2 regions of the Brevibacillus sp. FSL K6-6036 genome follow, and region 1 is predicted to be linked to the other one. Evidence: predicted binding sites of a transcription regulator. Region 1 holds the regulator's gene; the other holds the start of a gene.
What was found. The regulator Rex, encoded in region 1, represses fermentation and respiration genes when NADH is low (regulators of the CRP and FNR family bind a similar motif). The targets are predictions, from matches to a motif close to TTGTGAAATATTTCACAA.
Positions count from the first base shown of each region.

Region 2: hcp (hydroxylamine reductase) is a predicted target of Rex. The motif match lies at 13,077-13,094, and genes of this name have one in related genera.

Region 1 covers NZ_CP150173.1:2,316,872-2,332,908, reverse strand. The annotation lists gene NST37_RS11725 (WIAG-tail domain) at 1-62, opposite strand, end outside; gene NST37_RS11720 (AAA family ATPase) at 174-1,682, opposite strand; gene NST37_RS11715 (hypothetical protein) at 1,675-2,196, opposite strand; gene NST37_RS11710 (DUF5590 domain-containing protein) at 2,350-2,838, opposite strand; gene NST37_RS11705 (hypothetical protein) at 2,865-3,557, opposite strand; gene NST37_RS11700 (amidohydrolase) at 3,933-5,231, opposite strand; gene NST37_RS11695 (redox-sensing transcriptional repressor Rex) at 5,247-5,870, opposite strand; gene NST37_RS11690 (MBL fold metallo-hydrolase) at 5,887-6,786, opposite strand; gene dinG (ATP-dependent DNA helicase DinG) at 6,828-9,752, opposite strand; gene NST37_RS11680 (tetratricopeptide repeat protein) at 9,840-11,405, opposite strand; gene panD (aspartate 1-decarboxylase) at 11,482-11,865, opposite strand; gene panC (pantoate--beta-alanine ligase) at 11,889-12,749, opposite strand; gene panB (3-methyl-2-oxobutanoate hydroxymethyltransferase) at 12,746-13,609, opposite strand; gene NST37_RS11660 (biotin--[acetyl-CoA-carboxylase] ligase) at 13,873-14,856, opposite strand; gene NST37_RS11655 (CCA tRNA nucleotidyltransferase) at 14,846-16,037, opposite strand, start outside.
Region 2 covers NZ_CP150173.1:3,865,490-3,881,526, reverse strand. The annotation lists gene NST37_RS19400 (MFS transporter) at 419-1,765, shown strand; gene NST37_RS19395 (M20 family metallopeptidase) at 1,924-3,156, shown strand; gene NST37_RS19390 (sigma 54-interacting transcriptional regulator) at 3,309-4,997, shown strand; gene NST37_RS19385 (NAD(P)-dependent oxidoreductase) at 5,127-6,059, shown strand; gene NST37_RS19380 (WG repeat-containing protein) at 6,274-9,171, shown strand; gene NST37_RS19375 (asparaginase) at 9,563-10,570, shown strand; gene NST37_RS19370 (leucyl aminopeptidase family protein) at 10,674-12,101, shown strand; gene NST37_RS19365 (copper homeostasis protein CutC) at 12,214-12,906, shown strand; gene hcp (hydroxylamine reductase) at 13,157-14,455, shown strand; gene speB (agmatinase) at 14,870-15,838, shown strand; gene NST37_RS19350 (aldehyde dehydrogenase family protein) at 15,956-16,037, shown strand, end outside.

The DNA of each region.
Region 1 (16,037 bases):
TCCAGCCTATCTGACCTTTTCCCCAACGGTTTGCTTACTTTTCGACGGTTCACCTTCGCCATGGTATATTCTTCCCTCCTGAAATCGTCCATGTCCTTCTGTAGGATATTCACCAGACCGCTCATTGGGCACCGTCAATATAAAATAATGCAAAGAAAAAAAAGAAGCCGGCGTTATACCGCCAGCTCCTTTTCAGGGGTGGATACAGAGGCAAGCAAGCTGCGAAAAGCATCGCCATGCAAAACCTCCGCTTGAAGCAATGTATGAAGACCCTCTTGAAAAACAGAGTCGTACTTGTTTAACAGCGTGCGGGTTTTCTCCAGAAGGTCTTCGAGTATGCGCTCCACCTCGTCGTGAACCCGTTCCTTGGCCACGTACTGCAGGTGAACGATGCCCAATCCGGACATGCCGCTCTGCACGATCTCCTGTGCCATATTCAGCGCCTGCTCGAAGTCGTTCTTGGAGCCTGTGCTGCGGCCGCCGTAGTAGATTTCCTCAGCCACGGCCCCGCCCAAGCATACCATAATCTGCTTTTCCAAGGCTTCCTTCGTGTACAAGTACCGGTCTTCCATCGGATTTTGCCGGACGTATCCCAATGCTTTGCCGCGAGGGCTAAGCGTCACCTGGGAGACTGAACCGGGACGTACGGTTTCACTTACGATAGCATGGCCCAATTCGTGCAAAGCCACACGCTTTTTCTCTTCAGCCGAAGCTTCCCGGTCTACTTTTTCTCCCATCATGACTTTGTCTACGGCAAAGGCAAAATGACGCGCTTCAATTTGCGGGCTTTTCTCGCGCATTGCGTAAATGGCTGCTTCATTGGCTACGCTTTCAAGCTGGGCACCTGAAAAGCCAAATGTCTCCTGAGCGACTTGCTCCAGGGAAACATCGGGTGCGAGCGGTTTATTGGCCGTATGAATCACCAAGATTTGCTCCCGCGCCGTCTTGTCAGGCAAATCGACACTGATATGACGGTCGAAGCGTCCCGGACGCAGCAGCGCCGAGTCCAGCATGTCCTTCCGGTTCGTTGCCGCAATCATCAAGATGCGCGGTTTTTCGCTCGTTCCAATGCCATCCATCTCGGTCAACAGCTGGTTCAGCGTCTGATCGTACTCTCGCTGCTGTCCGTCACGCTTTCCGCCGATCACATCGATCTCGTCGATGAAAATGATGCCGCTGTCCTGACCGTTCTTTTCAGCCAATGCCTTGACTTCCTTGAACAGATCACGGACACGCTGGGCTCCGACACCCACGTACATCTCCACAAATTGGGAACCGGACGCTGCGACAAAAGCGGAATTCGTGTAGTTTGCCGCCGCCTTCGCCATCAGTGTCTTCCCTGTCCCCGGCGGTCCTGTTAACAGCACGCCTTTCAATGGACGGATGCCGTACTGGGCGATTTGATCCTTGTGCTTCAAAAAATCAAGTGCTTCCTTCAGTTCGTTTTTGGCTCTTTCCTGGCCCCCGATCTCCGCAAACTGAACATTCGACTTGGGAACCACATTTTTCGTTTGCTTGCCTTTGCCACCGAACGATACATTTCCTTGGCTTTGTCGGACGACCAAAAAATAAAGGGCGAGCAGAACGACACCAAAGACGAGAAGGGGCGTTACATTGATGCCTAAAAACCAGAGAAACACCAGTATGGCCGGTATTGCTCCGCAGACGATTTCCTTACCCACGAACTGCCACCTCGCTTCCGGACGAACGAGGGACGATCGCGTAATAGTCGTCTGCCCCTCGCTTCAGGTATACGTATACATGCTCTGCATCCATCTGCGCCATCGCTTGGTCCAATTGATAAGCTGTTTTCCATTCGCCCACCAATTGCGGAATCCGGCTGTACTGATGCAAATCAACGGCTTCCGTGAACGAAAACAAGCCGTTCATCCATACCTTTTCCAGCTCTTTTGACTGGTTGCCAAGAGTGACCTGAATCTCTTTGCCCCCTGCCATTTCTTTTGCTTGCTGCATCAGCTTGCGATATTCCTGCGGGAACAGCTCCGGATGCGTTACATTCAAATCTATTTGGATGTGATCTTTTCCCACGTGTAGATGAGCCAGCTCTGCCGACTGCAATTGTCCGATCTGGGTGCGGATAGGCTCTTCGACCTCTATTTTCTGATATAAAAACCAACCGCCGAACAATAGCAGCAGGGTCGCCAGCAGTGAGAGTCCGATTGCCCCTTTGCGCATTTGCACAGTTTTCCCCCCAAACTATCTCAGAATGCTATGGTCTATCAACTTTTTCTCTTTTTGTCAACGGTTTTAGTATATCATACTGATATATTATTTTTTGCTTACAGTTGTTGGATGGAAATGAAAAAAGCCCTTCCGAAAATGGAAGGGCTATCTGACTATTTTGGGAGAAACGACGTAAGAGGTAAGCAGGGCACCTGTAAACAGATCGTAGTGCAAATAATGAAAACGGCCCTGTTGGTCCTGCAACGTTACTTCCCAAAAGCGATTCTTTTCGTCAATACCCGGAACGATATGGCGAATCGCTCCATCTGGAAATCCTTTTTTAACGGCCGCTTCCACGCTTTCACGGGTAACGGCTTTTTCCAGAGAATCAAATGCGACTGTTTCGGCCGTCAACCAGACCACCACAGGGGTGCCCGCCTGGTTTTTTCCCAGCACTACCGCATAGGATTGATTCCCGCGATACTCGTCTATGGAATCGATCTGCGCGACTGTTGTCCGCTCCTGGACCCATTGCCGTACCTGGGCCTCAAAATCATCCTGCTTCCCCACAACGGTTGCGCCCAGATGATAGGCCGAGCCCAGAACGAGCACAAGAATAACGGCGATTACTCCTGCAACGATTTTTACATACACCGGTAAAACTCCTTTATCCCCTTACATTACAACCGAAAGCGAAGCTGATCCTGCTTGAGTCCCGCAGCTGTCTCCATTTGCAAATAGATCTCCAATTGCCGCAATTCACTTGTCGGTCCATCGTACCATAATTGGTACTCGACTGCAATCTGATTGGCCAGACGCTGAGTCATATCCTTGATCGGAAAGGATGGTCCGAGCCACATGGACAACAGATCGGTCACCTCTGTAGAAGGCACGCTGAGACGATAGCCTTGCCAGCCCTGACCGGAACCATCTGCGACCGGAAGCGGCGCAACCCGCTCCAGCTTGCTTTTCAAGATAGCCGCATGCTGCTGGGGCGTATATAGCGAGTATGGCAAAGCCTGGTGGTCTTGAATTTCTCCGTCAATCGTGACATTGACCTGTTCCGCTTCTTTTTGCAGTTCAAAGCGATGTCCGGCTATTTCCCCGGCCAGCTGAAAATTTTCACCCTTGTACTTTCCGCTCAGAACGTAATCCTTTACGAAAACGGAGAATGGCCGCTCCGTATCTTTGGTTACCTGATCCAGCAAACTGGCAACGATCGCCCGGTCTGCCTCTTCTCGCTGTGTCGTCGAGATTACATGCGCTTCTTTTATATCCAGACGATTGTGAAGTTCTCCAAGCAAGGTGCCCAAGGCAAACAGGACGAGAAATAATGACGGAAGCCACCAGAGCTGTTTGGGCTTAATATACAAGTCCGTTCACCCCTGTCCCTTTTTCCTTATGCGTATGAATTCTGGGAAGGTTTTAGAACAGGACGGAAAACTTGCTAAACATACGACCCGGCACCTGGGCCATACTACAGATACACCCCGAGGAGGTGAGCGCGTGAAGCTGTCAAACCAAACGACATCTCCTGACCTCTTAGGGTCTATGCTGCAGGATTATCGCGTCTCCTGGGCAGCATTGTCTTCACCTCTAAGAGCATCGTCTCACTCATCCCCACTGGAATTTCGCCATACCTCGCTTGCGGAAGTATGGCGAAAATAAGTCGGCATGGTGACCAATCAAAATCCCTCTACCTACACCTACAACCTTTCTCCTGTCCCCCATGACAGGAGCCTTTTCCCTTATCGCTTCAATTGCTGAAACATCCGGTTGGCTTCAAAAATAACGCGCTCCTCGTCGACGGTGAGAAGCTCTCTGTTGCGCATCAGGAAAGAACCGGCCACAATCGTATCCTTAACATCGCGGCCATTTGCTGCGTACACGACATGGGACACGGGATCATGAGCCGGATGGAAATGCGCCTGATGACTGTCAAGCACAATCAAATCCGCTTGTTTCCCAGTCTCGATCGTTCCGAGTGTATCCGGCTGGAATACGCCCTCTGCGCCATAACGGGTTGCCATGCGCAGCGCTTCCTCGGCTGGAACTGCGACGGGGTCGTTGTTTACGCCCTTGTGCAAAATGGCAGCCAGCTTCAGCTCCTCAAACAGGTTGAGGTTGTTGTTGCTCGCGCTGCTGTCTGTTCCGAGGGAAACGTGAATCCCTTTTGCCAGCATTTTCGGTACTGGCGCCACTCCACTTGCCAGCTTCAGGTTGCTGACGACATTATGCGATACCTTCACGTGATAGTTTGCCAAGACGTCGATCTCTTCATCCGTGAGGTGAACGGCGTGGGCGAGCAAAGTTGGACGATTGAAGACACCCAGCTTTTCCAGGTGAGCAACCGGGCGAACCCCATAATCCTTTACATTCTGACCAACTTCCCACTCCGTCTCCGACATGTGGATATGGATCGGCAGAGACAGCTCCTCCGCTTTTTCCACAATTTGTGTGATAAATTCCGGTGGGCAAGTGTACGGAGCATGTGGAGCCATCATGACGGTCACGCGTCCATCCGCCTGGTTATGCCATTCACGGGCGAAAGAAACGGCATCCCGCAGCTTTGCCTGACGCTCTTCCTCGGAGCAAAGGCCGATCATTCCGCGGCAGAGACGCGCTCTCATCCCGGACGCTTGCACGGCTTTTGCCACTTCATCCATATGATCATACATATCGACGAATGTCGTCGTACCGGTCCGAATCATTTCGATAAGGGATATGTATGTGCCCCATTTCACATGCTCGGACGTGAATTGTGCCTCCAGCGGCCACATTTTGTCTTCGAGCCACTGCTGGAGCGGCAAGTCATCCGCATAACCGCGGAGCAGCGACATTCCTGCGTGCCCGTGTGTATTGATGAAGCCTGGCAGCACATAATCCCCTTTCAGATCAATCACTTCGTCATAGCCGGAGAGATCATCGGGGGTCGGACCGACGTACGTAATACCCGCTCCTTCAAATCCGACAGCTCCGTCCTGAATCACTTCATTTTGGTCATTTGCGGTAATTACCGTTGCATGGGTCAATATGGTCTTTTTCATCGTTACACTCCATTCTTACGTCAAGTAATAAGCAAGGCTCTGCAAACTGGATGTCACATCGGCATAGTGGATCCTGACATCGCGTTCGGTGCGAATCGTGGTGGGAGCAAAATTCAAAATCCCTTCAATCCCGGCCTCAAACAGCAGGTTGGCGACCGACTGGGCCGCCGCTGCTGGCACTGTTAGGATGGCAAGACGAATTTTCTGCTCTTTCACGGTCTGAATCAGCTCTTCCAGTGGCTGAATGGTGATTCCCGCGAGCACTTTTCCGCATTTGGCCGGGTCATTGTCAAAGATAGCCGCAATCCGCATGTAATCCTCTACCTGCGCATTGTAATTGCTAATGGCGTGTCCCAGATGCCCGGCCCCGATCAGCGCCACGCGAATTTCCTCGCTCAATTTTAAGATCTGACGGATTTTTTCTACCAAATAGTTCACGTCATAGCCGATGCCCTTTTTGCCGAAATCCCCAAAGGAAGAGAGATCTTTTCTGATTTGGGCAGGGTTGACGTCGAGATTTTTGCCCATCTGCTGGGAGGACACCGTCGTCACGCCCACTTGCTGCAGATAGCTTAGGTAGCGCAGATAAATCGGCAACCGGCGCACAACCGCTTCCGAAATCTTTTCACTTTTGGCCACGTACGGTCGATCCTCCTTACTTTTTTCTTTTCAAAACGCGATAATCCTTTCCATTGGAGAGGATCGTGATGGTTCCGTTCTGACTGGTAATGTAGGTCTCAACCCAGGATTCGCCGAGCCGCTCCAGCACTTCTTCCTGGCCATCCTTTAGCTTTTCTCTCGGCTTTCCGGTTAAAATGACCGCCACTTGCGGATCCACCTTGCTCAAAAATGGCTGCGAGGAAGCCTGATTGCTGCCTTGAGCAGCAACCTTCAAAACCGCTGCTTTCAATTGATCTGCGTGTTTCTCAAGCAGCCTCTCCTCGGCCTTTTCATTCATCGCACTGGCGAAGAGAAAAGACAACTTGTCATGCCGCAATTGAAAGACAAGGGAGTTGTCTTGCGGAGACAGGAACAGCGGTTCACTCGGGTGCAGGACCTGGAGCATCACATCTTCGTCCAGTCTGATTGCTTCTCCGTCAGTAACAGTCACTGCCTTTTTTGCTGCTTTGAGCGGGGCCGCGTTGCGAATCGAAGACTCAATCGGACGGGGCAAAATGACGTTCTCTACAAGCACCCGCTCCACAAGAAAAGCGAAGCCCCCTGCGTGCCCCGGCAAATCATTTGTCAAGACCACGTAATCCAACCGGGTAATTTTCCGTTCGGTCAGCGCCGCAAACAAGCGGGGCCAATCCTCAGCGCTTCCGGTATCAACGAGCATGTTTTTTCCATTCGGCAATCGAATCAAGGTTGCTTCCCCGTGCGGCAGCTCCAGATAGTGGATGACAAGCCCGATGAATTCACTCTCGTCTTCACTTGCGAACGGATCTTCTACTTTTACCGCCTTTTGCAAGTGGTTGTCGATCGAGCAGCCGGGTATCAAAAGCATTGTGACAGCCAACACCAACAGCCAAGCTCTTCCCGCTTTCCACAGCATTTATTTTATCACCTATATCCCTGTGAGACTATTGATTCATTTTATGAATCAGACAGGGATTGCATGCCCCGAAGAAACGGAGCGATGTCTTCGCGCAGGGTTGTCCAGGGGCCTGTTCTCGTATCGAAAGGTGGGAGCGATTTGAGAAACGAGCGTCCGTAGCGGGATTCCACGATGCGTGTATCAAGCACGACAACTACACCGCGATCGTCCTGGTGGCGGATCAGTCTTCCGACCCCTTGTTTGAATTGGATGACAGCCTGAGGCAAAGCGATCGACATAAACGCGTTTTTGCCCTGCTCTTTTACCTGCTCTGCCCTCGCCTGATAAATCGGGTGGTTCGGCGGAGTAAACGGAAGGCGTACAATCACCAGACAGCTCAATGCCTCGCCCTGGATATCTACCCCTTCCCAGAAGCTGCTCGTCCCCAGGAGAACGCTGTTTGTTTCTCTCTGGAACATGCGCACCAGCTTTGTCCGGTTGTTGCTGTCGATTCCGTGTCCGAGCAGTGTATAAGGCTCGTTGTCCAGTTGTTCCTTCAAGCCTTGGTACACCACACGCAGCATCGAATAGGAGGTGAACAGGATCATTGTCCGGCCGCCTGCTGCCCTGATGGCATCCACGCATCCCTGAATCACGGCCTCGAGGTACTGCTGCTCGCTCTCTTTGCCCAATGTAGGCAGATCGGATGGAATCAGCAGGAGCCCTTGCTTTTCATAACAGAACGGAGACGGCAGCTGGAGTGTTCGGACGCGCTCCTCTGGCAGCCGGTCGAGCCCCATCCTTTCCAGAATATATGAAAAGCTGTCTTTGACTGTCAGCGTCGCCGAGGTGAGAATCACGCTTCTGCGCTCGTCAAAAAGCGGTTCCGCCAAGCGTGTTGCCACTTGCAGCGGCGCAGCATGAAAGTACACTTGCTTTTTCGGGGTGCGAGACTCGATTTCCATCCAGCACACATACTCATCATCCGGCTCCAGGAGAAAGAAGTGAACCATTTCCATCCCTTCTTGCCACTCCTTCAGCAAGCCTGCAGCATCGGTATGAAGACTTTGCAGTTCAAAAGACGGCTTTTCGCCGGATGGCATGGAAGACAAAAGCGATTCCAGGTCAGACGCGTAGATCGACATCGATTCGATTACCCGCCGGGCCGTTTTTCGGATTCGCTCGTGCTTGCCGGAAAAAGACAGCGTCTGGTAACGGACCGTATCTCTTCCGGTATCGGAGGTCTCTTCTCCTCGGTCTGCCGCCCACTGATACAACAACTGCGTCAGTTGCTGGGCCTTTTCCTTGAGCCGGAGAAAATGCTCATTCATGCTTGCCCGCACCGAATTGACAGCCGCTGCCTTCTCATTTCCTGGCCAAGCCAAGAGCTGCTCGGCAAAACGGTGGAGATAGCTGCCCTCCTCCGGATTGGCTCGCTCCAGCAAAAACAAGAGCTGGGCCGTCGAAAATTGCTTGCCCAGATGGTGGGTTGCCACACTCTCCAAATGATGGGCCTCGTCAATGATCGTGATGTCATGAGCAGGCAGGATTCTTTTCTCAGCCTGCAGATCGCTGATGAGCAATGCGTGATTGACGATGAGAACATCTGCTTCGGCGGCTCTTTCCCGCGCCTGAAAGTAATAGCAGCGGCTAAACCATGGACAATTCCGGTGAAGACATGAATCCGTATCGCTTTTCACCTGCTGCCAGTACAACTGGCCGGTTGACGGCATGCTTAATTCTTCGACATCCCCGGTCTCGGTCTGGGTCAGCCAGGTCACCATTTGGCCTTTCACCAGCCGGAGCTCCTGGCTGCTGCCTTCCATGGACTCTTCCAGACTCTGTTCAAATTTTCGCAGACAGAGGTAGTTCCCTCTCCCCTTGAGCGTGGAAGCCCGGAAGGAGAACGGGAGCGACTGCTGCAGCGCGGGGATTTCTTTGTGAAACAGCTGCTCCTGGAGCTGAATCGTATTCGTACTGATGACGACAGGCTCGCGCCGCTGCTTCGACCAGAGGATGGCCGGCAGCAAATACGCGAGAGATTTGCCGGTGCCGGTCCCCGCTTCCACTAGCAAGTGAGATCCCTTCTCCATCGAGTCAAAAATGGCCCGCATCATCGATTCTTGGGCCTCCCTCCGCTGGTACCCCGCAAGGTTGCGGGAAAATGCGGCTTCTTCCCCAATCATCTGTTCGATCATGTCCTCAAACGAAGAAGTGGCCGGCAAGCCTGGGCTTTCTTCCCTTTTCAGAGAAGCTTTGAGGCGTTCCGGCTTTTTGCGCAGAGCAAGCTGCCTGTACACATCCCATTTTTCGGAATCGTCCGGGTCTGACATCCCGTCAGCGTCCCGCCCGAGCGTATCCAACTGGTCCATCGATCCCCATTTTTTCATCTCAAAGAACCGCAAGAGCTCCGAAATATCGGAACGAAAAGAAGAGACCAGCATCTGCAGGCGTTGGATGGTCACCAGAGGCAGCTCATTTATAATGTCCAGCAGATGCAAAAACAGCTGGGCCGTAGCCAAAGCGTCACTGTCCGCCTGGTGCGGACGATCATGTTCAATGTGCAGGTCATCAGCCAATTCTCCCAACCGATAGCTGCCTTGCATCGGCAACAGGAAACGAGAGAGCTCGACCGTGTCCAGTACATATCCGTCAAACGTATAATAGCCCTGGCTCAGCAGGGCTTCTTGCAAAAACTGAAGATCGAAGCTGGCATTATGCGCGACGAATGCCCGTCCTTCCAGCATGCGAAGGAATCGCGGCAGGACCTCCTCCATTGTTGGCGCATCCGCTACCATCTCGTCGGTAATGCCAGTCAATTGCTTAATAAAAGGGGGAATCGCCTGTCCCGGATTGATCAGGGTGGAAAATGACTCGGTAATATGTCCGTCGTCAATCGTAACGGCACCGATCTGAATGATGCTGTCTCCCTGTCTGGGATGGCTCCCCGTGGTTTCGAAGTCTACTACGATGAAACGATTCAAGCTATGGTCACCTCGTACTTGCGCGGCCCGTATCATGTCCGCTTCCCTAACACTTCGGCAAAGACCGGGAAATTTCCTGCTCCCTGATCAAGGATGCAAAAGTTCGCTCTCGGCTACGTGTTCCCCCAGCTTGCCTGCGCACATTTGCAGATAAAACGGTATTTCCCTGAAGTGATCGCTGTGCGGCAATACCCGGCGGAAATATTGTTCGGCCAGTCGCCAGTTTTCCTCTGCCAAGGCGATCCGCCCCAGGTGGTAGTATCCGAGTGATCGGACGTATGGATCCTGGTCTTCGGTAAACGGCTTTGCCAGTTGTTTGGCCGCCAAAATATCCCCCATCCATTCATAGGCCGTGATCATTCCCGATTGGGCAAGGCGATGATCCCGCTGCTTCAGCAAAATGAACCGGAAGGCTGCCAATGCCTCTTCGATTTTGCCGTCAAATAACAGCATCCAGCCATAGCTAAAGGTAAAGTCGAGCTGATCGGGGGCCAGGGCGATCGCCTTTTTCATCAATGTCAAAGCGCGGCGCGTTCCGGCGATGAGCCACGTGTTCCAGGCCAGCCCATGCCAAGCATGGCCGTCTTGCGGATAACGCTCGGTCAGGAAGTGATAGCAGATCTGTGCCCGGTGGTAATTCCCCAACGATTCATAGAGGGAGGCCATCTCCTGCAGCGTCGCGCTGTCAAGATTGCGGTTGGGCAGCCTAAGTCCGCCAGGCGGCGCCAGCTCCGCTGCCGGGTCGCTCATTTGCAGCAGACGGGCTGCCCGCAGCCAAAGCATCTGCGCTTCCCAATCCTGTTCTCCTTCATCGAGCACCTTCTCGATCGTCTCCATGGCCTCGTGGATGTATCTGTCTTCCAGATAGCACAGCGCCAAGTTAAACCAGGCATCCCGGTGATCGGGCTTGATCGAAACGGCTTCCTTGAACGCTTGGGCAGCTTCCAGCCACTGCCGTTCTTCGGCCAGGATGCATCCGATGGCATTATAGCTGATCGCCGTGACCGCAGGGGAGCTGGCCGATCTGCTAAGGAGGCGAAATTCCCGCAGCGCCGTTTCCTTTTCACCGCAAAACAAGAGACTGTACCCGTAATACAACCGCCCGCTTTCCCAGTCCGGAGACTGGTCTACCAGCTCGGCAAAACAGCGTTTGGCATCCTGGTACATCCGGAGGTGGTAAAAGCCCTCTCCTTTCCGAAACATATGCTCATATTCCCGATGCAACTCGAGGTGACCCTGCTTTTGCTGGGAAGCTGCTTGTGCCAAGGACTGCTCTTCGGCCGTAGTCGCGCCGTCTGTCAAAGCGGATTGCAAATCCTTCCACTCAGATGTGGAAGCGTTTTGATCTGCTTTTGGCTGTTTCCCCTCGGTCTTCGGCTTGTCCTGTGATGTATACGATTGTCCAGCAAGAGGCTCGCCAAAAGCTTCTTCCTGCTCATCATCCTGGCCTTCCATCTTTTTAATCTGCCGAATTGCAGCAGACAGCTTCTCTTCAAACTGCAGCCACAGATCGACGACTCTGTCGCTTACCTGGCGAAGCTGAAACAACTGATCAGCAAGCTGAAGCTTTTCATGCTCGGAAGCCGCCGGCCACCTTTGTTCAATTGTTTCCGCTTTTGTTTGCAATGTATCAAACCATTCTTCCAGCTTCAAAAAAAAGCCACCCCCTGTGAGGCGTGTGTAGTCTCATTGTTTCACAAGGGATGGGGCTCTATGCAGATTCTCCCGATTAATAGACGGTGGCGTGTACTTCCTCGGCGAGAAGCTGTGCAATTTTATTGTGCTCATCCATGATCGCAACCCGCGGTTTGTGGCTGCGGGCTTCTTCATCGCTTACCAGCGCATAGGAAATGATGATGACGATATCGCCGGGCTGCACCAACCGGGCTGCCGCTCCATTCAGGCAAATAACGCCGCTTCCCGGTTCTCCCTCGATCACGTACGTCTCCAGACGAGCTCCGTTGTTGTTGTTGACAATCTGCACTTTTTCATTCGGCAAGATGTCCAAGGCATCGAGAATGTCCTTGTCAATCGTAATACTTCCTACGTAATTCAGATTCGCTTCCGTTACCGTTGCCCGGTGAATCTTTGCTTTCATCATCGTACGAAACAAAGGGGAATCCTCCTTTTCCTGCATCAAACTGTCACAATCACGTTGTCAATCAAGCGTGTTTTGCCAAATCGCACAGCCAGGGCGATCAATACCCGGTCTCCCTTTTCCGGTGCTTCTGGCTTTGTCAAATCAGGGTATCGCAACAGCTCTACATAATCGATGTCCGCCAGCGGCTCGGCCTTGATGGTACGGATCATCTCATCCCGGACGCTATCGAGGTCTGCTCCGCTCGCCACTTTCTTTTCGGCTAGCTGCAGGCTGCGGTACAAGACAGCAGCCTGTTTTCGTTCTTCGGCGCTGAGATAAACATTTCGCGAGCTCATCGCCACGCCGTCTGCTTCGCGGACAATCGGGCAAGGGATGATGGTCACAGGCACGGAAAGATCCCGTACCATCTGCTCCACAACAGCAACCTGCTGCGCATCCTTTTGTCCAAAAAAGGCGTAATCGGGCTGCACGATCTGGAACAGCTTCAAAACGACTGTTGCCACACCGTCAAAATGACCGGGACGGGAGCGGCCGCAGAGCGGTTCCGAGACGCCTGAGACAGAGACGTTTGTTTTTACTTGCTGCGGGTACATTTCCCCTACACTGGGCGAGAACACAAAGTCAACACCGGCAGACGCCGCCATCTTCAAATCCCGCTCCATATCGCGAGGATAACGGTCAAAATCCTCGTTTGGCCCAAACTGCAGCGGATTGACGAAAATGCTCATTACGACGATCTCACAGTGTTTTTTTGCTTCATTCACCAAACTGAGGTGTCCCTCATGCAAGTAACCCATCGTCGGTACGAGCCCAACCCGTTTTCCCTGACGACGAGCTTCTTTCAGATGCTGCCGCAGCTCGGCAATCGTCACTACTTGCTGCATGGTCTGCATCATGACCGTAATCCCCCTCCTCCGTACAGCTTCGAAACCATTTCTTCTTTGGCATGAAAGACATGTTCCGGAGCGGGGAAACGGCGTTCCTTTACTTCGGATACATAATCACGCACTGCGTCCCGGATGGAAGTGCCGACATCCGCGTACCGTTTCACGAACTTCGGCTGCAATTGCGATGCGTACCCCACCAGGTCATGAAAAACGAGGACTTGTCCATCGCAAGAACTGCCAGCGCCGATGCCGATAACCGGAATGTCCAGTTTGGCGGAAATAAGCGCTGCCACCTCTTCCGGCACACATTCCAGCACGAGGGAGAAAATGCCTGCCTCCTGCAATGCTTCCGCCTCGTCCATCAGCCGGCGCGCCGCTTCCAGATCCCTTCCCTGGACCTTGTAGCCGCCTAATTGATGAACAGCCTGGGGGGTCAAGCCGATATGACCCATCACGGGTATGCCCGCCTGCACGCAACGTTTTACGAGCGGAACAAGTTCGGTGCCCCCCTCCATTTTGACGGCCTTTGCCAACCCTTCCTGCAAGAGCCTGCCCGCATTTTTCACGCCTTCTTCTACGGTACCGTGATAGCTGAGAAACGGCAAATCCGCCACGACGAACGCTCTCTTGGCCGCTCTGGTCACAGCTTTGGTATGGTGCAGCATGTCATCCATTGTCACTGGCAGCGTCGAGTCGTATCCGAGTACGACCATGCCGAGTGAATCACCGACAAGGATCATTTCGGCCCCGGCCTCTTCCACCAGCTTGGCTGAGGGAAAATCGTAAGCGGTAATCATGGCGATTGGTTCGCCCGCATGTTTTTTTGCGCGCAGATCAGACGTTGTGATCGGCGCCAGGTTGTTTGTCATCTCTCTCCCACCTCTACATGCGCCCTTTCCCGTGAGACCAGTACGGAAACAAAAAAACCTTCTCGCCGATAAAGGGAGAAGGTTGTCCACGCAAATACCTGGCAACATCATCAATGTCGCCGGATTCCTTCTGTCTCGGTCCACACAGGCTCTGAGCAGATTGTTGTCCATAGCATTACACAGAATGAAAAGAAAAACCCCACATACGGGAGTGCCGGTCGGAAACCCGATACAGCCTCCACTCATGGAGTATATCAAAAGAATCAGGAATTTGCACCATAATTGACGTCTGCCGAGTACACCTTGTGCCTCTTTCCAGTAGCGTCTTCCAGGATCAGCACGCCTTCCTCGTCCAGGCCAATCGCCCTTCCTTCGAGCGTATGCTGAATCGTGCTCACGGTAATCCATTTGCCGATCGTATAGGAGTGCTGCTCCCATTCCGATTTGACCCGCTCAAAGCCCTCCCGCAAATAGTGATCGTATTCCCGCTCAAAATTCTCGCAAAAGCGCTGGATGAAAGCGACCCGCTTGATCGGCTTGCCCGATTCGATGCGAAGGGAAGTCGCGATCGAGGACAGCTCCGGCGGGACGTCCTTTTGCTCGAGATTGGCGTTGATCCCCATTCCGATCACCAGGTAGTTGACGCGGTCCGACTCTGCATTCAATTCCGTCAAAACTCCGCTGACCTTCTTGTCGCCGATAAAAAGATCATTGGGCCACTTTATTTTGATGTCAACGCCGGTTTCTTCCCACATCGTCTTGGCCAACGCTACCGCGGTCAACAGCGTCATTTGCGGAGTTTTGGGCAGCGGAATTTCGGGTCTGATGATCAGACTCATCCAGATACCGGTCCCCCTCGGAGAATGCCAGGGGCGGCCAAGTCGTCCCTTTCCGCCCGTTTGCTGCTCCGCGATCACTAGTGTTCCCTCAGGCGCACCTTTGGCGGCAGCCTCGTGCGCCAATGGCTGCGTCGAGAGAACGGTGTCATACGCCAGAACCTGCTGGCCGATCCGATAGGTGCTGAGTCCGGCTCTGATCTCCTCCGCTGAAAGGCGGTCGGGTGCAGCGATCAAGCGATAGCCTGATTTCCGCAGAGCCTCAAACTCATACCCGTCCTTGCGCAGCTCCTCGATATGCTTCCAGATCGCTGTACGCGAGCATCCACAGGTCTGACTCAGCTCCTCCCCGGAGATGAACTCCCCGGGTTTTTCATGAAATGCCTTGATAATCTCTTGCTTAATATTCATGACGGGCAACCTCTTTCTTCGCTTCCTCAAGCAATGCCTCCGGCGTATTCGCCAAACCGTAAAATGCCGTCTGCTCCCACAGATGCTGCAGCATGTGCTGTACCCATTGGCCGGGCTTTTTGTCCAGCAACGTATACAGTTGCTTTCCGTTCAAGGCCAATTCCTGCACCGATTTGACAGGCATTTTTTCGCAGGTATCTTCCAATGATTTTTTCAAATCAAGAGCCGGCATGTTTTTCCATACGGCCTCAAGAAGATTCGACAGCTCCAGACAGAACGGCAAACCCGTTTGCAAGAGCAGGGGCCTCCAGTCGATCACAGTTGGTTCATCCCATTTCGGCTTCAATTGCGTAATATGCTGGACAAAGGAACAGACCGCTTCTGTCTCCCGTTTTGACAGCTTCAGCTCATGGCAAACGCCTCTTGCCTGATCGGGGTCAAGCCCGGCCGCATACATCAGCAATGCCCATTTTTGCGGAAGGTTCGCAAGGAAAGGCAATCGCGAGACATACTCCTGTCTCACCGAGAAAAGGCGCTGCAGCAAAGGTGATGTGTGCAGTGCTGCCGTCTCCGCCAAAAGCCTTGCCCCTACCTCCGGCGCTGGACTGTCCATGATTTTATGCAGTTCATCACGAACTCGCTCCATCGCGATATGGGACAGCAGAAAAGAGGTTTCGCTCATGGCTGCAAGAGTTGCGGGCTCGATCTGAAAGTGTAATTGTGCGGCAAAGCGAACAGCCCGCAAAATACGAAGCGCATCCTCTCGAAAGCGTTGAACCGGTATGCCTACCGCCCGAATCAGACCGTTTTCCAGATCAGCCTTGCCCTGAAGGGGGTCTTTCAAACAGCCATTCCGATCCATGGCAATGGCATTCATCGTAAAGTCCCTTCGCTCCAAATCGATTCGCAGCTCCGAGACAAAACTGACTTCGCTCGGCCTGCGAAAATCTTCATACCTTCCTTCAGTGCGATAGGTCGTCACTTCATAGAGCGAGCCGTCCAGCTTGACAGAAACAGTCCCATGCTTGAGTCCTGTCGGCACATGGTCGGGGAACAAGCGCATCACGTCGCCTGGATGGGCATTGGTACATATGTCTATATCATGCACAGGTCTATTCAGCAGCCAGTCACGGACGCAACCGCCGACGAAATAAGCCTCGTACCCGTTTTCCTCCAGTATT
Region 2 (16,037 bases), 1.5 Mb from region 1:
AAAAGTGACGGGATAGTTGTGCAAAGAGACGGGACAGTTATGCCCGCTTCTAGTTTGAAAAAGCTATGCAAACATACAAAACTCATATGCAAATGTGCATAAACGCAAGTGCATCCTGTTGTGATGCGATTTTTGTTCGTCGCTTGAAAAGAGGTGACGCGTTCGGATTATGCGTTTTTACATAAAAAGCAAGACCGCCTTGTCATATTGAAACAGCAGAAGTCTGAATATTCTTATCCATTTCCGGCGAAACGCTGCCCCGAGCCTATCGTTGGCACACTCCTTGCGTTATGAGCTTCGCATGAAATGATTTTTGATAGCGCTTACAAGTCATCGGGAAAGGGGGCGGGAGGTCGTTCATGAGAGCGGCTGCAGGGTACGGCATGCCTCATCAAATAACTTTGAAAGGAAGAGGTGTATGAACGCTATCGTAAAAAAAGCCTGGGGATACCGGCATATCGTCTTGGTCGTGCTATGGCTGCTGTACATTATCAACTACTTTGACCGGCTTGCGGTACTTACCTTTTTGCCCTTCATTCAAAAGGACTTGAATCTCACACCTGTTGAGCTGGGGCAGCTCGCATCCGTCTTTTTCTTTGCGTATTCGCTGGCACAGGTGACCGCAGGATTTTTGGCGGACAAATTCGGTCCGAAAAGAATCATGAATATCGCCATCATCGTCTTCACGCTTGTGACCGCACTGACTGGCGCCGTGAAGTCTTTTGGTCAGTTTCTGGCATTGCGGATCGGACTTGGACTTGGAGAAGGGCATCATTTTGCCCCGGCGTGCCGGACGATCAACAACTGGTTTCCGATTGCGGAGCGCGGGCGTTCCGTCTCCTTTTTTGCCACCTCCTGGGCTGTCGCTCCCGCTATCGTACCGGTTTTGATCACAAGCATCTCGTTCTACTTTTTTGACGGCTCCTGGCGCCCTGTCTTTTATCTGCTTGCGATACCCGGTCTGATCGGCATATGGGCCTTGTGGTACTTTATCACCAACACGCCAAAGGAGATGCTGGAAAAGGGGAGACTCAGCCAGGAGGAGTACGCCCATATCATGGATGCAAATTCAGCCAGTTCCGTGGAAGAGCAAGCTTCCGCTGAGAAAAAGGCGGATAAAAAAAGCAACCGGATTTTTCTCCAGGATGGATATTTCTATGTTTACACAGTCTTGTTGTTTTGCCAATGCGCCGTTTATTGGGGCACGACTACCTGGCTCACGACCTTCCTTGTTCAACAGCATGGCCTGAATCTGAAAGAGATGGGCTTCTTTGCTTCGGCCCCTTATATCGTCGCCTTTTTTGCGATGATGCTGGGGGGCTGGCTGATGGACAAGGTCATGCATCGGATGAAGCCTGTCGCGCTGATCGCCTACATCGGCTGCATTCCGGTCCTGTACCTTCTGGGGAGCGTAGAAAAGGGACAGACCGGCTTGCTTTTGCTGATGCTGCTGCTGGCTGGCTTTTTCGTCAACCTGAACTTTGGCACGATCTATGCCTACATCCAAAAACGCTACCCGACCGAGGTGGTCGGCGGAGCGACCGGCCTTGCCAACGGCATCGGACAAATGGGCTCATTCGTCTCGCCGCTTGTCGCCGGCTATCTGGTGGTTGTTCAGGCTGACGGGTCGCAGGATTTCAGCCGGGTATTCCTCTTCTTTTCGCTGACGGCCGCTGTCGCTGCTGTATGCGCTATGATCCTGAAAGAATCCAAGGTGAAAGCGGCAGAGACCGGAGTGAGGAAAGAAGCGGAGCAGGCGGTTTGAGTGTACAGGCGGCTTGCGGAAGCAGGCAGTTTTACAGAACAAGCCATATGGAAGAAACAAATGAACTGGAATAGTAGATTTGGCAGTAATAGCGGTTTGAGGCGACAGGAGCGGCTTGCAAGGCCCAGAGAGAAAAAGACCGGAGAGGATGGGAAGCAATGGAAAGAGGGAATGAAAGAGAGAACACCGTAAGCGGGAGCGGGTTGGAACAGGCATTTTCCTTGATCGACGAAGCGGATGCCGTCGCTTTCTTGCAGCAATTGATTGCGATCAACAGTGTAAATCCGCCGGGGAACGAAACGGCTGTAGCCGAAGCGATCAGGCGCAGGCTGACAGCCGCCGGCATACAGGCAGAGCTGGATGAAGTTGAACCGCAGCGGGCCAATCTGCTGGCTGTCTTGAATAAAGCGGATGCATCCCTGTCAAAAAAGGTGCTCGTCCTCAGCGGTCACCTCGATACGGTTCCGACCGGGAGTATCGAGTGGGAGCATGAGCCGTTCGGGGGAGTGCGGGTTGGAAACAGACTGTACGGACGAGGCAGCACGGACATGAAGGGCGGCGTCGCGGCCATGGTGCTTGCGATGGAGTATTTGCATCGTGCCGGAATTCGGCTCGGAGGAACCTTGCGCTTTGCGGGGACAGTGGGAGAAGAGGTCGACTGCCTCGGGGCAAAGGCAGTTGCAAGTCGGGGGCAGATCGATGATGCGACAGCGATGGTGATCTCCGAGCCGAGCAACAATCAACCGTTCATCGCGCACAAGGGAGCGCTTTGGCTGGAAGTAGCGACGTACGGCAAGACAGCTCACGGCTCCATGCCTGATCAGGGGGTCAATGCGATCATGGCCATGGCGAGATTCATCCATAAGCTAAACAGCTATCGTTTCAGCTATCAGCCTCATCCGCTGCTGGGCGGACCGACGATGAATATCGGAGTGATCCAGGGAGGCGTAAAAACAAATGTCGTGCCAGATCAGTGCACCATGATGCTGGATATCCGCACCGTTCCTGGACAAAGCCATCCGGAGATCATCGATGGACTCAACTTGCTCTTGGAACAGGTATGCGAACCGGCCAATGCCCGTTTCGCCATCCGTGCGGTGAACGATCTGCCGGCAGTGACAACCGCTGCGGAGGATGCGTTTATCAAGCTTTCATTGGATACAGCCAAGCAGTATTTGGGCCGGGAGTCGACTGTCAGAGGCGTCAATTACTACACCGATGCATCTGTCTACGGACCCCGTCTGGACATTCCGATCCTGATTTACGGCCCCGGAGAACCGACGATGGCCCATCAGCCGGACGAATGGATAGAGGTAGACAAATACATGGAGGCGATCCGCTTTTACATGGGACTTGCGGTCGCATACCTGGGCATTTCCAAAGATCAATAAGGCAGGAATGAAAATTGTAAAAATTTATTCTATTCTGTATAATGGTGGGACAGAAGCGATGTGCCTCCTCCCGCAACGGTCCGAAGAGTGATCGTTGGGGGAGGTATTTTGTATTCCTGCGCTGTTTCTCGATCCCGGAAAGGAGGGGAAGCGTGACGCTGCAGCAAGCATGGAATACCTCTTTTGCCGCAAGCCCGCAGTCCGCATGGAGAGATGCTGTCCGAGGCATGCAGGAAGATGTGCTGTTTATTCTCGCAGAAGATGGCGCTACTGTATCGGGAGCCGTTTGGAAAACGAATCCGGGTCGGGTCGTTTCTGTCGGATCGTCTCAGGCCGAGGAGATTGAAGCGCGTGAAGCCGAGTGGAACGTGCACGAGATCTGGGTATTTGTCGATTCAGCCGGCACGATTCAGGGATGGATGAAAACAATTGACCTGTATCGCCATTTTTATCAGGTGTATAAGGAAAGGCAGGCGTACTATTCACTCGAGCTGGAAACCGTGTTCAACACCAGCTACGATATGTTTTACATCTCGGACGGTCAAGGAATCACGCAGCGCGTAAGTCCATCTGCCGAAAGAATTTACGGGTACAAACCGGAAGATTTGGTCGGGAAAAGCATTTATGAGCTGGAGCGGACAGGCGTATTTCGACCGTCTATTACCCGATTGGTGCTGGAGAGGAAGGAAAAGGTGCAGGTCGTGCAGACGACAGGACTTGGCGGCCGGCTGATGGTCGTCGGTACGCCGATCAAGGACGAGCAGGGAAACATCATCCGCGTCGTCAACTTTTGCCGGGACATCTCCGAGGAAAGGCGGCTGCAGGCCGAGTTGGAGGACGCCCGGGAGCTGCTTGAGGGCTACAAGCAGGAATTGCGCAAGCTGAGTGAAATGACCGCAAAGGAAGCGGGACTGATCTACAAGAGCGAAGCGATGAAACAGGTAATAACGCTTGCCGGAAAAATGGCCGAGGTGGACTCCACCGTGCTGATTCTGGGCGAATCGGGAGTAGGCAAGGAAGTGGTCGCCTCTTATATTCATCAAAACAGCCAGCGGCGGGACAAGCCGTACATCAAGCTCAACTGTTCGGCGATCCCGGAGCATTTGCTGGAATCGGAGCTGTTTGGCTATGAAAAGGGCGCGTTTACCGGAGCGACAAAAGAAGGAAAGCCCGGCTTGTTTGAACTGGCCAACGAGGGGACGCTGTTTCTCGACGAGATCGGCGAGCTGCCCCTTTCGCTCCAGGTAAAGCTGCTCCGCGTGCTCCAGGAGCATGAGCTGGTTCGTATCGGCGGCACCAAGCCGATCAAGATCGACGTCCGCATCATTGCCGCCACCAATCGCAATTTGCAGGAAGAAACGCGGCAGGGGCGCTTTCGCGAGGATTTGTACTACCGCCTGAATGTCGTTCCGGTCCATATTCCCCCTTTGCGGGAGCGTACCGACGATATCCTTCCACTTGTCATCTTTTTTCGGGACCGCTTTACCAAGAAGTACAAAAAAGAGAAAACCTTCTCGCAGGAAGTGCTGGATTGCCTGCATCTATACCGTTGGCCAGGCAATGTGCGGGAGCTTCAGAACATCGTGGAGCGTCTGATCGTCATCACTGATCAGGATGTGATCGAAGCGCATCATCTGCCGGAGATGCTTCACTACGTCCAGCCTTCTGCGACAAAGGTAAGCGTAACAGATATTCTTCCGTTGAAATCGGCTGTAGAGCTTCTGGAAAGACAGCTTCTGGGGATGGCGAAAGAGAAGTACGGCACGACGACCAAAATGGCAGAGGCGTTAGGAGTCGATCAATCGACCATCAGCCGGAAGCTCGGAAGATGGAAGCTTTGAAATGAAAATCGAACCTTTAGATGGAGGGCCATGGACTCAATGCACCGGCTTTTCTGCTCCGTAGCCAGCATAAGATGGCTGAAGAAAAGGATAGAAGGAAATTCCGGAAAGTAAAGAGAAGTTAAAAATTTGGAACACCGCAGTAGAGAGAGGAGAAACGAAATGACAGCACATACGGCAGGAAAGACGATCGGGTTTGTGGGTATCGGGGTGATGGGCAAAAGCATGGCCGCCCATCTCATGAAAGCAGGGTATGAGGTGCTCGTGTACAACCGCACCAAGCAAAAAGCGGAGGAGCTGTTGGCGCAGGGAGCCGTATGGAAGGATCAGATTTCGGAGCTGGCTGCCGAAGCGGATGTCATTATCACGATGGTAGGATACCCCAAAGACGTAGAGGAAGTCTATCTCGGAGAAAAAGGAATTGTCGCCCATGCAAAGCCGGGCAGCTACCTGATCGATATGACCACCTCCAAGCCGTCTCTGGCGCAAAAAATCTATGAAGAAGCCAAAAAACGCTCTCTGCATTCCCTGGATGCGCCTGTATCCGGCGGAGACGTGGGGGCCAGAGAGGCCCGCCTCACGATCATGGTAGGCGGTGACTCGGAAGCGTTTGCGGCGATGGAACCGATTTTCAAACTGATGGGAACCAACGTCATCCTGCAAGGGGGCCCCGGAGCCGGTCAGCACACGAAGATGTCCAACCAGATCGCGATCGCTTCCAATATGATCGGGGTCTGCGAGGCCATCGCGTATGCCAAAAAAGCAGGGCTCGATCCGGTAAACGTATTGAAGAGCATCGAGGCGGGAGCGGCAGGAAGCTGGTCTTTGAGCAATCTGGCTCCACGCATGATCGCAGGCAACTTTGCCCCCGGATTTTATATCAAGCATATCATCAAAGATATTTCGATTGCGCTGGAAGCGGCAAAAGAGATGGGGCTTGCGACGCCCGGCTTGGAGCTGTCCCTCTCGCTGTACCAAGAGCTCGCGGAACAAGGTTTGGAAGACAACGGCACCCAGGCGCTGATCAAATGGTACGACAAGCATTTTGGTGAGAATGGGTAAGTCTCGCTGTGAATAAATAGACAAATGAAAGAGGGCCCGAGTCGTGCAGACGAAGGGCTCTTTTTCTTTTTGTAAGACACTTTTTGAACAAGGCAGAGTAAAGGCGGGGGTAACGGTGAAGCAACAAACATTCCTTCCGCACGTGCAACATTTTTCCTCCGCCAGCGTCAAAGATAGACCAACATTTTGCTGACACGTCAGGAGGAAAACAGATGTGAAAAAACGCATTGTTGCACTTTGCGCGGCTGCTGCACTTAGCTGGAATGCATGGGCTGTTCCGGGGCAAGCAGCCAGCTTCGCTTCCATTCAGCCTTACATCACCGACTATAAAATCGGATTTACAAACGGACAAGCGCTGGTCACCAAGGCCGTCTATGACGAGTTTTCCAAAGTCGGCTTCTATTACACCGTAGTGAAAAACGGGAAGAGGGGAATCCTCGATGCCCGTACCGGAAAGGAGCTGACTCCGCCAATCTGGGACGATGTGGAGATTCCTGAACAAAAGCAGATTGCAGTGGTTCGCAATGGCGGATGGTTTCAATACATCGATCTAGCCAAAAAAAGCGTCTCGAAAAGCAAGTACGCGGGAGCACATACCTTCTTTTTGTCTCAGGCCTATCCGAGCGTTATTTTGATGCAGGGCCAGACCTCGATGCTGCTCGATCCATCCGGCCGGACCCTGATTGCTCCGTTCGCGGGAAAAATCGAGTTTGCCGATTTGGCCAAGCCGGGAAAGAACGGCGAGGAAGAGACGACACGGTACCTGGTCACCACGACGGCGAAACAGCTTACGGTCTATGATCCAGTAACGGTTAAGCCGATGTTTTCCCTGCCCAAGGCGACCTTGGCTCCGAGCGGCGGGAATCGAATGCCCTATTTCAAAGTGATCGTCGGCGGCAAATACGGTCTTGTCGATGTAAACGGGAAGTACGTCCTGCAGCCGCAATACACAAGCGTCCAAATGATGGGCAGCAGTGGTTTTTTTCGCGTGCAAAACCAAAAAGGAAGCGGCTTGTGGAAGGATGGCCGGATGCTTGCCGAGCCGCAGTACGCCGAGGTCAGAGTCGAGCATGACATGGCAGACGGTTATGTAGTGCTGCAGGGCGATCTGGAGACGTACCACTCCATTTCATCCGGTACCTCCTTTTCATTGAAGAAAGGGGCCAAATATTTGCATGACGGCTACGTTTTGGGGCAGGACCCGACAACCTCCCGTTACGGAGTGAAACGGATCAGCGGTGAAACGGTAGTGCCGTTTGAGTATCCGCGCCTGGAAGGGGTACCGGCGATGTGGCTCTTGGTTCGCTCCGATGGCAAAAAGGGCATCCTGCGCGCAGCGTGGGGAAAACCGGTAAAAGAGCCGGATGCCTGGTTTGATGCGGTGACGACGCTCGGGGGATACGACCTCGTCAGTGTTACGGACGGGAGCAAGACCGGACTCTATTCGCAGCAAAAAGGGCTTCTCGTCCCGCCGCAGTCGGGCACAATCGTCCGCTATGACTCAAAATTCGGGCGCGTGCTGGTCCAGGGACCGGACGGATCGACGCGCGAATACCGGCCAGACGGCACTTCGCAAGACACGGCTGAGCCCAAACCGCAGCGGCTGACGGATGCCCTTTCCTTTATTTATAAGCCTGGAGAAGGAGTCTTTCTCGTGGACACAGCTAGCGGCAAGCCGATCAGCAGTCACGCTTACCAGGGGGCCAATGTGGCTGCAGGCGGAAAACTCGTCGTGGCCTTCAGTGCCGGAGAAGCCGACCTGTACACGGCGGAGGGGACACTGCTGACAGCGGATGTCAAGCTTCCGGCAACCCATTCTCCACAGGAAGGGACGACAGTAACGCTCTTTCCGTCGGGAGAAAGCATGTATGCAGCCGGGATGAAAAAAGGGACACAGCAGCAAGCGTTCATCCGCGTAGCGGGCGGGGCAATAGAAGCGCTGACAGATTTTGTGTATCGCAGCGTTTCGATTCAGCCATGGGGGGATCGGCAACTGATCGCGCTGCAAAGGGCTGATGGCAGCTTTGATCTTGAGGTATTGGCGAGCGGACAGATTGCAGCCAGGCTGGAGCAAGTGCAAAACTATCGGCTGGAAGAATCGCAGTCCGGACTGTTTGTCCAGAAATCGGGCGGATGGGACGTCTACTCGGCCGATTTGAAGCAGATGACGAGTGGAAGCTACGGCCGGCTTGAGGTTTTGTCCACGTACAGCGGTGCGAAACTCGTCACGTATTGGGACAAGAAAACGGGACTTCTCGGCGTGCTAAGCAAAGACTGGCGGACAGCCGCTCCTCCGGCGTATGAATCGATCAAGCCGATGGATCAGGTGTTTCCGATGCTTGGCGTGGAACAGCTTCCGGCACCATTTGTCTTTACGACCAAGGACAAGTTTGGCTATCTGGACGCGAACGGCGCCGAGCTGTTTCGCACCGCTCTTTTGACCAAACGGCCGACAGTCACGTATCAAAACGTAACCGCCCAGCCATTTCCTGCCTACCAGCAGCTGCTTCAGAGCGATCCGCTGAAGCTGGTCGATTTCGGCAAGCCGTACAAGTGGGATCGCGAACTCAGCGGAGAGGCGAACTTCTTTGCCAATCTGGCCTTGTATTTCGACCTTCCGACCGGTTCCGGGAAGCGGGAAGTGCTGGCTTTCCTGACCGGAAAAGGAATTCTGCAGCCAGATCCCGCCCGTACGGATTTTGCGGGAACCGACTTTTACGCACTGATGCATAATGTCGTCCAGGGAACGAGCGGCAAGTCGCTGACCCAGCAGCAGTTGGTAGATTGGGCGACCAAACGCGGGCTTGTGCGTGAGCGGGGCGGCCATTACCAGGGAGACATCTATGCGGATTATCACCAGTTGTTTTTCCAAGAGCTGCTCAAAGCCCAGGCCGGAAAAGGCAGCTACAAAGCAAAGCCTCTGGCCCTTTCAGCCCTCGATGAATCCCAGCGAAGCATGCTGAGCACGCGGATCATCGTAAACGGCAGGGCATTCGAACAGCTCCCCGTCCCGCTGCCGAGTGTCGAACTGGACCGCCATCTGAACACATTGATCCAGCAGTACAACAAGCATGCGGCTTCCCTGCTGCAAGCAGCGGTAAAGCAATTATAGAAAGCAAAAGTCCGTCTTGTGCATGTGAGCATAGGACGGACTTTCTTTTAGATCCGGACAGTCAATCCCCAGAGCACCGTACCCTGAGCATTTTTCTCCCTGTTTCAATCTCCTTCATCAAAGCCAGCCTTTTCTCCCAAGACCTTCAATTTCGAAAGTTGAAAAAAGAAAGTTGACGATGCTATACCCGACTGTTACTATCAAATTAATAACATGGTTGGAGAAATTAAATGAGGAAATATGGTTCTTTGACGTTTTCTATTCCATCTTCCCACATTGCCTCCACTAGTTTTTCAGGTTAACCCATTATTTAATACCATCAGTGGATTAATTCTGTACTGTTGGTCCTTCCTTTCCACACATACCATTAAGACAGAGTTGGTGATTAGAAATGAATTACAGCACATTGGTGGAAGAATACCGCGGTGGAGTGCTGGAGAATATCCACTTTGGCGTCATCTGCGGCGTAGACGAATCAGGAAAAGTCATCTTGTCCGCGGGCAGCGAAGAGCATATGACGTTTCTCCGCTCGGCGGCAAAGCCGTTCCAGGCCATCCCGGTCGCCAAACAGAAAATCGACGAAAAATTCGGGCTGACCAGCCGTGAAGCCGCCCTTTTTGCCGCTTCCCATCGCGGCGAGACGTATCATATGGAAGGATTGGAGTCGATCCTGAAAAAAACCGGCATTTCGGAAGAAGAATTGCTGACCTGCCCGACCTATCCGCTCAACGAAGAACCGAAGTTCGCCTGCCTGCGCGAAGGCGTGCCGAAGCGCCGTCTTTTCCACAACTGCTCCGGCAAACACCTGGGCTTTCTCGCCCTTTCCAAAGAGATGGGCTATCCGACAGACAGCTATTACGATGTCAGCCATCCTGCCCAACAAAGCGCTTTGGAAGCGTTTGCTTATCTGGCTGAGTATCCAAAGGACAAGATTGGCCTCGGCGTTGACGGGTGCGGCTTCCCTGTTTTTGCCGTGCCGCTCGTGAACATCGCCAAAGCGTATTTGAAGCTCGCTTGTCCCGATCTGATCGCGGACGCAGAAACGAGAGAGGCAGTCGTGAAAATTACCGGATGGATGTCAGCCAATCCCGACATCATCGCGAGCCACAATTTCGTTTGCACAGCGCTGCTGACCGATCCCAACATCATTGCCAAAGGGGGCGCGATGGGGGTATACGGCTTTGGCCTGAAAAAAGAACGCATCAGCTTTGCCCTGAAGGTTCTGGATGGCTCTGAACTGGTGTGGCCGCTGGTAATCGCCTCGATTTTGGAGCAGATCAACTACGAGAACAAGGACACCATTGAACGCCTGCGTGCGCTGGTGCCAAGCGAGATTAAAAATGACAACCATTTGGTCGTTGGCGAAAAGCGCACGGTGTTTCAGTTGGAAAAACGATAAGACGATGAGGGCAGCATGATACGTGAACCTGTTGCCTGAATAACGCCGCAAGCTGTCTGCATGCCGCTTGCATGACCAGGCAAGAAGAAAGGGATGGAAGAGGATGGACATTTCGGTTGGACAGCAGCGGGAGATGGAAGTCACGATCCGCCTGCTTTTCCAAGACTCGCCAACAGAGCACCTGCCGTATGCGCTGCGCCCGCACATGAAAGCGAAGGGAGCTGTCACCTGGTTTTTTGGCCGCGGAGAAGAAGGGCATGAGCTCATTATCGGACTAGGGGAGCGGGCGCGTTTTGACCTGGAGGCATTGCGCGATGCGGCGGGCAATGCGGGTCGGGCCGCGGAGAAGGAAAGGGTTACAGAAGCATGTGTGACGTTTGATTCGCTGGAGCCGCTGTTTGCTGCCGGACTGGACCGTCATAGCGCAGTCACAGCCTGGACAGAGGGCTGGCTTCTCGGTACATATGTGTTTGACCGGTATTTGTCAAAGGCGCAAGAACGGAGTGTCTCTATGCTGCATATCGCTTGTCCGGGTGCAGAAAAGGCGGAGCAGGCGATCGAATGGGCCCGTATCCGTGCAAAGGGTACATGCTTTGCCCGCGATCTCGTGAATGAACCGCCCAATCAGCTGACGCCGGTCTCCTTTGTCGAGCGGCTGCAGAACCATTTCGCCGCACGAGACGTGGATGTGACGGTTCATCGCGGGGAGGCGTTGGAGCGTTTGCAGATGGTTGGCCTGATCACGGTTGGCAAAGGCAGCGTCCATCCGCCGGCTATGGTGGAAATCCGATACTGCACCGACCCGTCCCTGCCGCTGACCGCGCTGATCGGAAAAGGAGTCACCTTTGACATGGGCGGCATGAATGTCAAGGCCGGGCGGGATATCAGCGACGCCCGCATGGATATGGGCGGAGCGGCTGCTGTCGCGGGCGCGCTGGACATCCTCACTTCCGTAAAGGCAAGGGCCAATCTGCTGGTGCTTCTGCCGATCGCAGAAAACGTGCCGGACGGCGGAGCCTTCTTGCCATCGGATGTGATCCGCTACCCCAACGGTCTTTCTGTGCAGACGGCCAATACGGATGCAGAGGGGCGTCTCATTTTGGCCGATGCCCTGATTCACGCCGACAGGCTGGGAGCCAAGCAGGCAATCGATATTGCCACGCTGACGGGGAATGTCGGGGAAGCGCTCGGCTTAAAGCTGGCCGGTATTTGGGGAGATTCCGGGATGACTGCCAAGCTCATCGCGTCAGGTAATGACTGTGGAGACAGACTGTGGCCGATGCCGTTGGTAGACGATTACGAAGAATTGCTGAAAAGCGACTATGCCGACATGACCAACATCAGTCCGATCAGCTACGGTGGAGCGATTGTCGCCGCGTTGTTTATCCGCAGGTTTGTGGCCGCCGGCATGAAATGGGTGCACATCGACATGGCTCCCCCTGTACAGGCGAAAGCCACCGGAGGCTATCGCGTCATGGGTGCCACCGGATATGGGGCGAGACTGCTCGCGGACTACGTGCTCGCTCAATAGACGGGCAAGGCAGAATTGTCAACCAGCAGCGCGGAAGATCAGCCCTTGGCGTTGCTGTTTGTCATCGAAGCGTTTTACAATAACAGGAAAACGGACGGGAGGATACCGTGCTATGTTGTTGGAAGTCATCGCGACCTCTGTAGAGGACGCCAAACGAGCGGAAGCGGGAGGAGCCGACCGGCTCGAGCTGATCACCGGGATACTGGAGGGCGGCGTAACCCCGAGCTGGGGCTTGATCGATGCTGTGGTCCGGGCCGTATCCATTCCGGTCAATGTGATGGTGAGACCGCACAGCCAGTCGTTTGTGTACACGTCTGACGATTACCGGGTCATGCGCGAAGACGTGCGAATCATTCGCGAGCTCGGCGCAGCAGGTATCGTCACCGGCATGCTTGCTCCTGACGGCCAGATCGATACGGAAGGGCTGGAAAGCCTGCTGGATCAGGCGAAAGGGCTGGATGTGACATTCCACCGCGCATTTGACGAGGCGGCTGACCAGTTGGAGGCCGTGCGGCTGTTGATGCGTTATCCGCAAATTTCGCGGATTCTCACCTCCGGCGGACAGAAAAGCGCCATCGATGGAGCGGAACGGATTGCCGAGCTTGTCCGGATGACCGCTGGGGAGCATTTGAGCATTTTGGCCGGAAGCGGGCTGGGCCTGGCAAACATCGCTGATTTCGTCGGTCGTACGGCTGTAACGGAAGTCCATTTTGGCACCGGCGTTCGGGAAGCCGGAAGCGCGCTCAAGTACGTAGATCAGGAGAAGGTAGCGGCTGTCAAACGATTGATTGCGGCAAAGTCATAACCAGGGAGCAGAGGAAGCAGCAAAATCGAAACGGCTTTTTCCCGGGCCCCGGTTCATAATTTGGCAACACATCATATTTCATAGAGAAACATGCGATACAAGGTCCTCGCCCAAGTTTAGGGAGAGGGCTTTTTTTGCGAAAAACCGAAAAGAATGGCAAATAGACGAATCTGTGAAGTACATCACATCTTACGTTTTTCGCCTCCTCTATAATCCGGAGTAAGAAGTGATCCATAGGGGAGGTATTGATATGTTTTGCTATCAATGCGAGCAAACACCGACAGGCGGTTGCAAAACGGTGGGAGTATGCGGAAAGACTGAGGAGCTTGCCAGTATTCAGGATACGATCATTTTTGCGCTCAAAGGGATTGCGGCATATGCAACGCATGCCCGACAAATGGGACACATCGACCCGGAAGTGGACGGCATTACACAGGAAGCACTCTATTTTACTTTGACTAACGTGAATTTCAATTTAGATGAACACTTGAAAATGGCAATGAAAGTGGGCCGTGCAGCCATTCGCGTCATGGAGCTGTTGGATCAGGCCCATACGAGCCGGTTCGGCATCCCTCAGCCCATCCGCGTTTCGCAAAACAAAATCGAAGGAAAGTGCATCGTCGTGACCGGGCACAACCTGTTTGCGCTGGAGGAGCTGCTGAAACAGACGGAAGGAAAAGGAATCAATATCTACACCCACTCGGAGATGCTCCCCGCACACGGGTATCCCGCCCTCCGCAAGTACAAGCACCTCAAGGGAAATATCGGGAAAGCGTGGTTTGACCAGCGCCGGTTGTTCGAACAGTTCCCGGGTGCGATACTAGCCACGACCAACTGCGTCATGCCGATCAAGGGGACATATGCCGATCGCTTCTTCTCGTATGATGTGGCCGGACTCGAAGGCGTTACCAAAATTGAGAATGACGACTTCGCGCCTTTGATCGAGCGGGCACTCGCATTGCCGGATGCGGATGTAGAGTCGGATCAGACGCTGCTGACCGGATTTCACCATGAGACCGTACTGGGTATTGCCCCGGAAATTCTCGACGCCGTAAAGGCAGGCAAAATCAGCCGCTTCTTCGTCATCGCGGGCTGTGATGCTCCCGGAAAAGGCGGAGACTACTACCGGGAGCTGGCCACTTCTTTGCCGGCGGATGCGGTGATCATGACCACATCCTGCGGCAAATTCCGCTTTAACGATGTCGATTACGGCAAAGTACCGGGTACGCAAATCCCTCGCTACATCGATCTGGGGCAGTGCAACAACTCCATCTCGACGGTCAAAATAGCCGTCGCTTTGGCGGATGCGCTGGACTGCGAGGTCAACGATCTGCCTGTCAGCATCGTCCTCTCCTGGTTTGAGCAAAAGGCGGTAGCGATTCTCTTGGGGCTGTTCAGCCTGGGAGTCCGCGACATTCGCATCGGACCGAAGCTGCCCGAATTCATCCAGCCCGGGGTATGGGAGGTGCTTCAGAATTTGTTTGGAGTCAAAGCAATCGGAGAAGCACAGGCAGACCTCCAGGATATGATGGGACAAAACGTTTCGTAAGCCTGGTCTGGAGAACAGTTGCGCCAAAGAGACATGCCCGTTTCAAAACAGGCTCCCTCCGGTCTGCCGGCCCACATGACGTCAGAAAAGCTCCGAGCAGAACAGGCAGGCAATTATGCTTGGACCTATCACATTTCATCCGAAAACACCTTGCAAAAACCATGCAGGGAATTAACCAGAGACAGAACGTCCGGATATCATCAGGACGTTCTTTTTCATTGTTTTAGAAAATCCCTTTCTCGCAAATGGGATCGTATTCCAAAAAATGAGAAACGGACAGAGCGAACTGGAGCGCAGAGAATGCGAGTTGATGCGGTTTCCACGCAAAAAGCCTTCGTCTTTCATTCACGTTCCGTTTGGCATGCGGTTTGCTACATGGATGGGTACCATGGACGAAACACGGAGGTGAACAGCTTGCAATATCCGTTGTCTCCAGACGTAAAACCGGAATTTTGCACCACGGGCTCTTACATGCGGCTGCCGGCACAAAGGGAGAACGCCAGAGTAGCCATCGTCGGTCTGCCCTTTGATACGGCTGCGTCTTTTCGCGTAGGAGCCCGCTTTGCCCCTCAGGCGATCAGACAGGCTTCCATGCTTCTGTTTCCGTATCATCCCGTTCACAAGGTCTTTCCATTTGAGGACACAAGAGCTATCGACATCGGGGATGTGCCGGTGATTCCGCACAATATCCATCGCAGCTACGACCGGATGGAAGCCGTCATGCTGGACTTGATGGCCAAAGGGATCGTACCGATCGGACTGGGAGGCGACCATTCCGTCACACTGGCCACATTGCGCGCCGCCAAAAGGGTGTGGGGGTCAGTAGCGCTGATTCAGTTCGATTCCCACACCGATACATGGGATACGTATTACGAAGAGAAGTACTGGCATGGCTCTCCGTTTATCCGCGCCCACGAGGAAGGGCTGCTGTTGCCGGACAAGGTTTTTCAGATCGGCATCCGCGGTACGCTGAACCACCCGGGTGACCTGGAAGCCAGTCTGGAGCTTGGCTATCACGTGATGACGACCCAGGAGCTGCGCAAAACCGGAGCCGCCGAAACGGTGAGAAAGATAAAAGAAGCGATTGGAGATACTCCCTGTTTTCTCAGTTTTGATATTGATTTTGTCGATCCCGCCTATGCGCCCGGGACAGGAACGCCGGAGGTCGGAGGATTTACAAGCTTCGAGACGCTGGAGCTGATCAGAGGACTGACGGACTTGAACTACATCGGCTTTGATCTGGTGGAAGTGCTGCCGCCCTACGATCCGGCCCAGACAACATCGCTGCTCGCGGCGACGCTCATCCACGATTTTGCAGCACTTGTTGCCCTGCGGGAGAAGCGGCTGTTGGCAGCGGGGGAGATGGCGGCAGATGCCGAGTAACGACAACAAGTCCCCTTGCGGACAGTGGCCGCAAGCCTTTGTGGATAATGGCTACAAGCATCGTCACTTGGGTAATCAAGCACACATCAGTAATACGAGGAAAGGTGGGGCATGCAGATGTTCAATCTGAAGATGTACATGGCTGGCGAGTGGGTGGATGCGGAAAATGGGGAGACTCGGGAGATTGTCAATCCGGCCA